DNA from 2 places in the Edaphobacter acidisoli genome. Region 2 is predicted to be linked to the other one. Evidence: predicted binding sites of a transcription regulator. Region 2 holds the regulator's gene; the other holds the start of a gene.
What was found. Region 2 encodes LexA, which represses DNA repair genes until DNA is damaged. Its sites were predicted from a motif close to CANTTCGCTTTTTATTCGC; they were not measured.
Positions count from the first base shown of each region.

Region 1: recA (recombinase RecA) is a predicted target of LexA. The motif match lies at 3,318-3,336, and genes of this name have one in related genera.

Region 1 is NZ_BMJB01000002.1:139,836-145,534, forward strand. Features, by position in the region: gene IEX36_RS13635 (GNAT family N-acetyltransferase) at 304-801, opposite strand; gene fabG (3-oxoacyl-[acyl-carrier-protein] reductase) at 808-1,554, opposite strand; gene IEX36_RS13645 (FAD-dependent thymidylate synthase) at 1,668-3,224, shown strand; gene recA (recombinase RecA) at 3,412-4,479, shown strand; gene IEX36_RS13655 (Spy/CpxP family protein refolding chaperone) at 4,548-5,111, opposite strand; gene IEX36_RS13660 (RNA polymerase sigma factor) at 5,628-5,699, opposite strand, start outside.
Region 2 is NZ_BMJB01000001.1:564,020-569,718, forward strand. Features, by position in the region: gene IEX36_RS02170 (HAD family hydrolase) at 1-426, opposite strand, end outside; gene IEX36_RS02175 (carbonic anhydrase) at 484-1,158, shown strand; gene IEX36_RS02180 (DUF4097 family beta strand repeat-containing protein) at 1,239-2,108, opposite strand; gene IEX36_RS02185 (efflux RND transporter periplasmic adaptor subunit) at 2,136-3,344, opposite strand; gene lexA (transcriptional repressor LexA) at 3,846-4,448, opposite strand; gene IEX36_RS02195 (STAS domain-containing protein) at 4,533-4,877, opposite strand; gene IEX36_RS02200 (hypothetical protein) at 4,953-5,699, opposite strand, start outside.

The sequences.
Region 1 (5,699 bases), on a different contig from region 2:
TCAATGGCTAAGTTAGGGGGTGAAGGAGGTTTTGTACCAGCCTGGGTTCATCCATAAAGGGTTAGCGGCAAAACTGTGAACCTTTACTTGAACCTCGTAGGTGGGTGGAACCGAAGAGACTATTACTAAAGCCACTATTAATGCAGAAGTAATGGCGGTCGAGAGTCGCACCTTTAGAGTGATGAATGAGCGCGCTATAGTGAACGAAAATCGTACCTCAGCGGCTAAAGCCGCACGTTTTTCTTGGACATTTCGGCACGGCTGAAGCGTCCCCCTAAGCAAACGGACTTTAGAACTCCCCCTTCAAGTCTTCGTCACGAGGCTCTTGCAGAAGAATACGAGGTCGGGAATGTTGCTCTGGTTGTATCGCTCCGCTGGGAGGAATCCGACATTTTTGTAGAGCCGGTTTGCTTCGGGCATGGCTGCCGGGACCGTGTCGAGATATATTGCGATGTATCCGGCCTGTTCCGCCCATGCGATCGCTTCGGCGAGCAATCGCTGCCCTAAGCCGAGGCCGCGAAATCCCTGGCTGACCCAGAGACGCTTCATCTCGCAGGAACGATTTTCACGTTTGAGAGAGCGGAGGGCGACGCAGCCTGCTGGCTTTCCGTCGACTGTTGCGATCAGCAGAGTGGCGTAGCCTTCGGGAAGCCGCTCGAGTTCACGTGCGTAACCTTCGAGGCAGATGCTGGCCGCGCCGGATGGATGCGTAGTGAGGTGGTCTCCGTAGGCCTGCATCAGGTTGCGCACGGTGGCTACGTCTTCGGGAGTGGTGGCCGCGCGGATTGTGATTTCAGGCATGGAGCTTTACCCCATGTGCATGCCGCCGTTCACGTCGAGCGTGTGACCGGTGATGTAGCTGGCCCCATCGGAGGCAAGGAAAGTGACGGCGTGGGCGATGTCGAGGTCGGTGCCGACGCGGCCGAGCGGGATGTGCTGGGTCATGGCGGTCTTCTGCTCGTCGGTGAGGATGGCAGTCATGGCGGTTTCGATGTAGCCCGGCGCGACGGCGTTGACGGTGATAGAGCGGCTGGCTAGTTCGCGGGCGAGCGACTTGGTGAGGCCGATGAGTCCGGCTTTGGAGGCGGCGTAGTTGGACTGACCGGCCTGGCCGGTTTCGCCGACGACCGAGGTGATGTTGATGATGCGGCCCCAGCGGTTCTTGACCATCTGCGACATGACGGCTTGGGTGAGGAGGAAGGCCCCGGTGAGGTTGGTGGTGAGGACGTCATCCCAGTCCTTGCGCTTCATGCGCATGGCGAGGATGTCGCGGGTGATGCCGGCATTATTGACGAGGATGTGGACTGCGCTGAGTTGCGTGATGACTGCCTTGGCGCACTCTTTGATGGAGCCCTCGCTGGCGACGTCGAGCGCGAAGGCATGGGCTGTGCCGCCTGCAGAGGTGATCTCGGCGGCTACGGCGGCGAGCTTTTCCGTGTTGCGCGCGGCGAGCGCCACGGTTGCCCCGGCGCGGGCTAGTTCGAGGGCGCAGGCGCGCCCGATTCCCTGTGAAGCTCCTGTTACCAATGCGATGCGGCCAGCCAGCGTGGTCAATGTTCCTCCGTCGATAAGTGCTTTGGAGAATTATACGAAGGCAGTGACGGAAACATCCTCAGGGGGTTGTCGTATTCTGGGTTCCGCTGCTAATTCTTCTTACCTGAGCTTCCATGTCCGATATCAAAAATAAGATGACCGAGACCGACGTGTATGCGATCCACGGGGCTGACCCTGAGGTGCTGGCGTATGCGATGGCGAAGTACTCGCGCTCTGCGCTGACGATGAAGGAGTCGCTGGCGGAGATCAGCGCCCAGCGCGCAGAACAGTTTCTGAACACGTTTTATTTTCAGTATGGGCATCGGTCGATTGCCGACCTGGCGCACATTCCGTTCGCGGTGGAGCGGCTGAGCTTGCTGGCGGCGATTGAGCTGGTGGACGAGCAACGATGGGACGGGCAGGAGCGCTCGACGCGGTATCAGAATTTTCGTACGTCGGGGTGGTATACGCCTGATCTTGGTGCGAAGACTCCGGCGTTTACGGCGGCGATTGAGGCGTCCTTTGCCGCGTACGACCGCATCAGCGCGGGGATGCTTGAGGCTTTGAAGAAGGCGATTCCACGCCCGGAAGAGATGAAGCCGGAGGCTTATGAGCGGACGCTGAAGGCGCGGGCGTTTGATGTGGCGCGGTATCTGCTGCCGCTGGCGACGAATACTTCGCTGGGGCAGATCGTGAATGCGCGGACGCTGGAGACGCAGGTATCGCGTTTACTGACGAGCAGGTTTGCCGAGGTAAGGCAGCTTGCGGAGAAGCTGCGTCTGGCTGCGACTGAACCTGCGTGGAATGTTCAGCGCGGCGCGGCTGAGGTGCTTTGCGAGGAGATTGGTTCGGTGGATGCTGCTTGTGGTCAGCGTGCCTCGGATGCGTTGCTGCGTCCGGTTAAGACTGCTCCTACGCTGGTCAAGTATGCGGGGAGGAATGATTATCTGGCGGAGAGTCGGCGCGAATTGGCTGCTGCTGCTGCCGAGTTGATGGGCAGTGAGCCGATTGCTCCTGCGCCGGTAGTGGATTTGATTGATGACGACGAGCCGCTGGAGGTCGAGCTGGCTACTTCGCTGCTCTATCCACATTGCCATTATTCTTACCGGCAGTTGCGCGGGCATGTTGCGGCGTTGAGTGAGGCGCGGCTGGCGGAGTTGATTGCGCTGGGGGCGAAACATCGCGGGCGGCATGATGAGCTGCTGCGGGCCTTCAGTGCGGGGCGTGGATTCCGATTCGACATCTTGATGGACATTGGCGGGTTCCGAGATATGCATCGGCATCGGAGGTGCCTGCAGTTGTTGCAGGGCTATACGGATGCTCATGGGTATGAGGAGCCGGTTTGCCCCGGCCAGCCCACGCTGGCGGAGGCGAGGATTGAGGCAGAATACAAAGCTGCGATGGATGCAGCGTTTGCGACGTATCGCTCGCTGCGCGATAGCGGCGTGCCGGAGGCGGCTGAGTCGGCGCAGTATTGTTTGCCGCTGGGGACGCGGACGCGGGCCATGTTCAAGATGGACTTCGCCGAGGCGCTTTATATTGCGGAGCTGCGGTCGGGCGTGGCGGGACACTTCAGCTATCGGCGCGTCGCGTGGGAGATGTACAAAGCAGTCGCGGCGAAGCATCCCGCGCTCGCGCATTTGTTCCGCATTGAAGATGTGAACGTGCCGGTGGATCTGCTGAAACGATAGTGCCCAAGCTGAACAAATCCGGCAGTACTTCGGTCGGCGTTGAGGGCAATATCGATACCATCATGTCGAAATGCCTTCTGAGAACTAAGTCATAGGTTCGCCTTTTATTTGCTTTTTCCGGATTTGATGCTAGAATCCGCTTTGAACCGGATTCCACACCTTTTACCCAGCAGAGGAGTATTTCAACGTGGCAGATGACCGCAGCAAGGCAATTGAGTTGGCCCTTTCCGGGCTGGAGAAGCAGTTTGGCAAGGGTTCCATCATGCGGCTGGGGTCAAGGGATGTGGTGCCGATTTCGGTCATCTCGACCGGATCAATCTCGTTCGACGCCGCACTGGGCGTGGGTGGGGTTCCGCGTGGTCGCGTGATTGAGATCTTCGGACCGGAGTCTTCAGGCAAAACGACGATTACCCTGCAGATCATTGCCGAGGCCCAAAAGACAGGTGGGTTGGCGGCGTTTGTAGACGCCGAACATGCGCTCGACCCGGCTTACGCGGCGAAGCTCGGCGTGGATATCGACAACCTGCTTGTCAGCCAGCCGGACTACGGCGAACAGGCATTGGAGATTGTTGAGGCCCTGGTGCGTTCGAACGCCATCGACGTGCTGGTGGTGGATTCGGTGGCTGCGCTCGTGCCGAAGGCGGAACTGGACGGCGAGATGGGCGATTCACATGTGGGTCTGCAGGCCCGCTTGATGAGCCAGGCGCTAAGGAAGCTTACAGGAACGGTGGCAAAGTCACGTACTTGTCTGATCTTTATTAACCAGATCCGCGAGAAGATCGGCGTTATGTTCGGTAACCCAGAGACGACGACCGGCGGCAAAGCACTCAAGTTCTACTCCTCCGTTCGCATAGACATCCGCAGGATTGGCGCAGTGAAGGATGGCGACACAGTGGTTGGCTCACGCACCAAGGTGAAGTTGGTGAAGAACAAAGTGGCCGCGCCGTTTCGCGATGCCGAGTTCGATATTCTTTATGGCGAGGGCATCTCGCGAGAGGGTGATGTGTTGGACCTGGCGGTGCTGCACAACATCGTTGATAAAAGCGGCGCGTGGTACAGCTATGCGGGTGAGCGCATCGGGCAGGGTAGGGAGAATGTCCGCGGATTCCTCAAGGACAATCCGGATGTGTTCGGCAAGATCGATACTGAGCTGCGCAAGAAGCTCGGAATTACAGGCATGAGCAATGTTCCTGTGCCTGAAGTTCCCACAGACGGACCCGCGCAGGCGAAGGAAGCGGTTCGCGGACGGAAGTAGAAAAGAATCTGATCCCAGGTAAAAAAAAAGGCGCCAACTCGGCCGAAGGCGCCCAGGAGTGCCTCGTACTAAAGTGCAGGCGGTGGAGGAGGCGCAGGTGCTGATTCCTGCCCCCCGTTATCATCCGGGTCATGCCTGTTCCGCGGCCCCATCATGCGATGATGTCCGTCGCGGCCTAGGTCGTGCAGCTTGGTCCATTGGTCTGGAGTAAGAACTGCGCGAATGCCGAGCAACATGCGAGCATTGCCTTTTTCGAGGTCGGCACGGGCTTGGGCCACGCGGTCAATCTGTGCCAATACTTTATTGGTATCAGGGGGATTCTCGTCGAGCATAGGGTGCAGAATGATTTCCTGCTTTTCGAGGGCCGCCTTAAGATCGATCAGCTCTAATCGGCTCCTCTGGAAGATATCGTCCATTCGCTTCTGCTGATCCGGGGTAATATTGAGCGATTTGACTAGGTCGGGATTTTTCCACCACATGCCGTGCATAGCGAAAAAAAATCCTGGGCGGGCATCGTCCATGTGCCGCCGGGGTAGTTCAGGAGGGCGATTGCCCTCCATTTGCTGTGAGAACGCAAGGGGTGCCGAGAGAATCAAAGCCATGGCAATTGATAGCGCGGGTCGCAGACGCATTTCAGTTCTTCCTTTGAGCTGATGGGGATAAGGCTGTTCCGTCGGTGGGATCAGCTAGAGGTTGCATAGCAGTCGGCACGTCGGCCGAGAGGTCTTGATCAATACCGTCCAGCAGTGCCTCGTCAGACTGCGTACTGTGCGTGACTGCCGGAGTAATGACAGTCGCTGCATGTGGCATGGATGTGTTCCGATGATGCAGGCCAAATGGCAGTGCTACCGCGATTGCAAGGGCGGCTGCAGTTGCCCAATAGAGAACATGTGAGCGGAAGCGCGGCGAAGGAGCGATCGATGCCCTCTGTATGATGGGGCGCGCGTAGGCATACTCTGCATAAGATCTCGAGGCTTGGCGGAATAATATGAGAGAGCGCCGCAGGCCTTCCAGTTCAGACGAGCATATAAGGCAGTTACGCAGGTGATCCTCCACGGCCATCAGTGTGGGAGATACATCTCCTGTAGAAGGTGCGAGAAGGACATCGCAGAGCTGCTCGTGGCTAAGGTGGCGGTTGATTGGGGTGTTCATAGGGACTCCTTGCTTGGAAGTTTGCCCGTGGACTTTTGCTCGCAATTGTGCCGTGCGCGAAGCGCGGT
Region 2 (5,699 bases):
CTGGAAGAAGAAGCGAGCAAGGCCGAGGTGGTTGCAGATGTCGCGTGAGGGGTTGACGGGCTTGTTGGTGAGGACGGCCATTGGAAGTGTGGGGTGCGTGGCGCGGATGGCTTCGAGCGAGTCGATGACGCCGGGATAGACGTAGGTGAAGTCAAGTTTGTGGGCGCGGTAGTAGTCGAGGAAGTATGTGATGACTTCGGTTACATATTCTTCGTCGTGCTGGTCGCCCTCGGGGTCGCCGAGGGCGCGGCGGACGAGCATCGAGACGCCGTCGCCGATGTAGCTGGCGATGACTGCGTCTGGGAGCTTGGGCTTGTGGAAGTGTTGGAGGGTGGCGTTGACGGAGTTGCAGAGGTCCTGGCGCGAGTCGATGAGGGTGCCGTCGAGGTCGAAGACGAGAAGGCCCGGGGGTAGAGCAGAAGACATTTATTAAGGATAACGGACGACGGGTGTAAGCTCTTTGTCAGCTTTCGAGGAGGTCGTATGAGCGCTTTGACTGGTATGGAGTGGACGCGGCGTCAGTTCGTAACGGCTCTGGCCGCGGCAGGTTTGTCGGGAAGCACAATCGTGGCGGGCAGCGCAGGTGCGCAGACGCCGCTGGGGCCGGATGAGGCTGTGCGGGAGTTGATGGCGGGCAATGAGAGATTTGTTGCGGGCAAGTTGTCATCGTTCGACCACGATCTCGCGATATTGAAGGCGGGGACGGTAGAGAAGCAGGAGCCGTTTGCGGCGGTGCTGTCGTGCGCGGACTCGCGTGTGCCGGTGGAACTGGTGTTTGATCAGAGCATTGGGCATCTGTTCGTGACGCGGGTTGCGGGGAATATGGTGACGCCGGAGATTATCGGCAGCCTGGAGTATGGCGTGGCGGTGCTGGGCGTGAAGGCGATTCTGGTGCTGGGTCATGCGAAGTGCGGAGCGGTGAGCGCGGCGATGAAAGGCCAGGACGTGCCGGGGCAGATCAGTGTGCTGTATCAGCATATGATGCCTGCGATTGAGAAGGAGCATGATGTGCCGGCTGCGGTGAAAGCGAATGCAGCGTTTCAGGCAAGGCTGCTGGGCGAGAGCTCGACGGTGATTGCGAAGGCGGTGAAGGATGGAGTGGTGAAGATTGTGGCGGGATACTACGATCTTGCGAGCGGGCGGGTGACACTGGTTTAGTGCGGGGAATTGTGCGAGCGGAGGAAAACAGATTCCTCCGCTACGCTACGGAATGGAAATGCAAAAAGAAGCCTGCGTACTTATTTGAATTGGATGTCGCCGGAGCCAGTGCTGGCGTGGATGGTGGGGCCTCCACCGTTGACTGTGCCGGAGACGTGATGATGGTTGAGGCTGCCTTGCATCATGATGGCCTGCGCGACGTGGATACCGCCGGAGCCTGTGCTGGCATCGACTGTAAAGTGGGCGCTGCCTAATGCCGCGCGAATGTCTCCGCTCCCTGTGGAGAGACGCCAGTCAGAGGTTGGCTGGCCCTGGACGGTGATGCTGCCTGAGCCGGTGCGCGAGAGGAGAGCTCCGGAGATATTGCCTAGCTGGATGTCGCCGGAACCGGTCTCAGCTTTCACGTCGCCGGGTGCGGACTGGTCGAAGGCGATGTTGCCGGAGCCGGTGCCGAGTGTCGCAGCGCCCTGGACGCCGCTGGCATGGACGTTGCCGGAGCCGCTGTGGGCTTTGAGACTTGCACCCGCGCTTTCGATGGTGATGTCTCCGGAGCCGGTGTTGCTGTTGAGCGCGGAGGCGCGGGGCACGGTGACGTCGTAGTCGATGGAGATGTTGCGGTAGAGGTCGGGGTTGTGCTGCTCGCCGATGATGATGTCGTTGCCATTCTGCGCGATGGGTGGGTTGGCGACGATCTGCTGGACGCGGGATTCGGCGTCGTTGCCGGAGAACAAGCCGCCGTTGGCATGGACGTGGCCGATGATGTGGACCTGGCTGTCGCTGCCTGCGTGGATGTGGATGTTGCCGGAGCCGGAGTTGACGGTGACGTTGGGTGTGCTGCCGGTGGAGAGCGTGCGGTCGAAGGTGGCGTTGGCGTTGGCGATGGTGATGGCCGGGGAGCTGGCTACGGCGAGCGAGAATGCAGCGGCTAGGGCGATGAGTTGAAGTTTCATGCGTGCTCCTTCGTTGGAATTAGACCGCTATTGCTGGAGGATGACGGTGTCGCCGGGGTTGAGGCCGGAGAGGATTTCGGTCTTGGTGCCGTTGGAGATGCCTGCCTTGATGGCGACGACGCGGTAGCCCTTCTTCTGGTTGGCGTCGGGTACCTGGACGGTGGCGTTGCGGTCCTTGTCGTAGATGACGGCCTGTTCGGGGACGGTGATGGAGTTCTTGTGGTCTTCGAGGATGATCTCGGCGTTGGCGGTCATCTGGGCTTTGAGCTCGCCGCCGGGGTTGTCGATGGAGACGCGGACGTCGAAGGTGGTGACGTTGTCTTTTTCGACGCCGAGCGGGGAGATCTTGGTGACTTTGCCGTAGAAGTTTTTGTCTTTGAAGGACTCGACTTTGATGCGGGCGGTCTGGCCGAGGTAGACCTTGGCGATGTCGGACTCGTCGACCTTGCCGTCGACGTAGACCTGGCCGGTGTCGCCGACGGTCATGATCTGCGTGGCGGTGGAGCCCATGACGAGGATGGAGCTGACGGCGTCGCCGAGCTCGACGTCGCGTGAGAGAACGGTGCCGTCCATCGGCGAGGTGATGGTGGTGTAGCTGAGCTGCTCTTCAAGCTGGGAGAGCGAGGCTTTGGCTTGCGCGACCTGGGCTTCGGCCTGATGGAGGCGCGAGGTGTCGACGGAGATCTGGGCGACGGCTTTGTCGCGGGTGTTGACCTCGGCGAGATATTTCTGCTCGGCGTCGTCGAGGGCCTGCTTGGAGACTACACCGTCCTTGGACATTTGAAGATTGCGCTCGTAGGTGTTCTTGAACATGGGCAGGTCGGGAGCTTCAGCGTTGACCTTGTCGTACTTGATGGCTGCCAGGGCGGCGCGGGCGTTGGCCTCGGCGGCGGAGAGCTGGGCGCGCTGCGCGTTGACCTGAGCGAGAATCTCGACCTGGTCAAGCTGTGCGAGGACCTGGCCCTGTTTGACCTTGGCGTTGATGTCGACGTAGAGCTTGGTGACGATGCCGGAGGCCTTCGATTTGACGATGACCTGCGTGATGGGAGTGATCTTGCCGGTGGCGACGACGGAGCGGGCGATGTCGCCGCGCTCGGCCTTGGCCAACTGCGAGGGCTCGAACTTGGTGGCGTTCCCGCTGGCTTTGACGGCGATGGTAAGCGCTCCGCCGATGACGATGACGGCGGCGACGATCCAGAGCCAGAGTTTGCGCTTGCTTTTACGATTGCTTGCCACGGGTGACTCCCAAAAATCGGTTTGAGCTTGTGTCTCGGAGTGTGGGTACGGAGGAAATCGTGTTGGGGTTCCGTGCCGCGGGAAAATGTTTTACGCGGCATAGAACCAAAAGAGGTTGCCGGCGATGCCGGACAGTCGTTTGTCTGACGCAATTCTAGTCAGAAGAGGGGTTTGTGGCCATGACGCAAAGGGAGGATTGGAGGGGGAGGGGTTAATTGGCTTGGGGCCTGAACCGAGGTCTCAGAATCGAGACTCTTCGACAAGTTCAGGGCAGGCTCTGGGGCACCCGGCGTTGTGGCTGAAAGGGTTGGAGGGTATTGGTAGGATTTGACGGTGTCGGGGTCCTTCGACTCCGCTTCCTGCGGTCGCTTCGCTCAGGATGACGACTGTTTTGGGAGTGGTCAAAAACGAAATACAGGGGTCTCTCCACTCCGCATCGAGATAATGCTGCGCTGCTCCGGTCGAGATGACGTGTATTCACAGGAGCGACGTGTCGTCTTTTCAGGCGTATTTGCGGAGGACGCCGAGGACTTTGCCCTGGATGCTGACGCTGGCAGCAGGGGCGTAGATGGGGGACATCTCAGTGTTGGAGGGTTGCAGGCGGATCATGGCGCCTTCGCGGTAGAAGCGCTTGAGAGTGGCATCGGAGCCGTCGACGAGGGCGACGACGATCTCGCCTTCGCGTGCGGTGCGGGTGCGCTCGACCAGGACGAAGTCGCCGGAGACGATGTGTTCGTCGCGCATGGAGTCGCCGCGAACCTCGAGGGCGAAGACCTCGCGATTGCCGATGATGTCGCCGAGCGAGATGCTCTCGGCGGTTTCGATGGCCTCGACGGGCTTGCCGGCGGCGATGCGGCCTATAAGGGGCAGGCGGTCGCCGGCCTTTTTGCTGCGCGGCGGGAGGACATCGATGGAACGGCTGCGGTTGTGTGCGCGCTGGAGCAGGCCTTTGTTCTGGAGATTGGTGACGTGCTTGTGAACGGTGGCGAGCGAACTGAGGCCGAGGCCACTGGCAATCTCTTCATATGACGGGGAGTAACCGTTCTTCTGTGTGAAGCCGGAGAGAAAGTCGAGAACCTCTTTTTGCCGCCGCGTGATAGCCATGCGGGAATTGTAGCGAATAAAAAGCGAATTGCAAGAGGATTTTTCGCCGCAGGTTATTTAATTGGGTACAGACGGCGCTCGTGTTCAGGCGGAAGCTTCTGCGGTTTCGACCGAATCGCGGATATTCAGAACGCGGTCGACCCGGGTCATTTCGATCAATGCGCGGAGGCGCTCATTGATACCGACGAGGAAGAATTTGTGACCCGCGTCCTGGGCCGCGACGTGGTAGTTCATGATGACGCCCATGCCGGCTGAGTCCATATAGGGAACATCGGTCAGATCCATAATCAGGCAGGGAGGTTTCAGTGTTCGCATCTCTGCCTGGAGCGGGAACATATTGTTGAGCGTGAATGGACCCGAAAGCCGCAGAATGACGACGTCTTCCCTGGCTCCTTGCGTGCAGGAGAATGTGAGTTCCTTGTCGGCCATGCGTGCGAGTATAGGCGCGATGCGGCTGGCGATTGTTACGAGACGGTAAATTGTGGATTCGACCCGATGTTTTGACTACCAGAGACGGTAGGCGATGCCTATGGAGAAGATGGGGAAGATGCGGGCGTCGTTGAGATAGTGATCTCTGCGGGCGATGGCGGCAGCGGTGCTCTGCTGAAGCCTGGAGTCTTGTGCGGCGGGCTGGCAGACGACGGTATCGGCTTCGGGATCGCAGGAGCTGCCGGTAAAGCCGACCTGAAGGCTGGGTTTTCCGGCGTAATAGAAACCGAATTCTACCGGCATGGTGAAGCGGCCGTGTTTTCGCGGAAGGATGTTGCCGAAGCCGAGGCTGAGGCCGGGTGAGATTTTGCGAAAATCGACGCGTCCGGTGACGTGGAGTGGGTCGGTAGCACTGCTGCCGAAGAGATTTCCGCTGATCCGGATCGTGTCGCCGGGAGGGACGTAGGCGGTGGCGCGGAGGCGGTTGTTATTGGCGAAGACGAGCAGAGGGCTGATGCGGAATCGACCGTTGAATGGGAAATAGTCGAGGGCAGCGTGCGCGGACAGCAGATGGAGATTGACGCCGACGTTGAGGTCTTGCTCCTGAAGGCTGGTGGATATGGGAAGGAGGTTAGCTCCGGCGCGGAGGTTGAGACGTTGAGCGAGTGGGGTGGCAATATCGATGCCTGGACCGGCGATGCCGATCTTGAAGGCTATGGCTGCGTGCGAGAAAGGGCTAAAGCGCTGTGTTTGTGCGGGCTCGGGTGAGGTTTGTGCTGCGATGGGATGAGGCGCGGCGACGAGAGATAGCAAAAGCAGGAT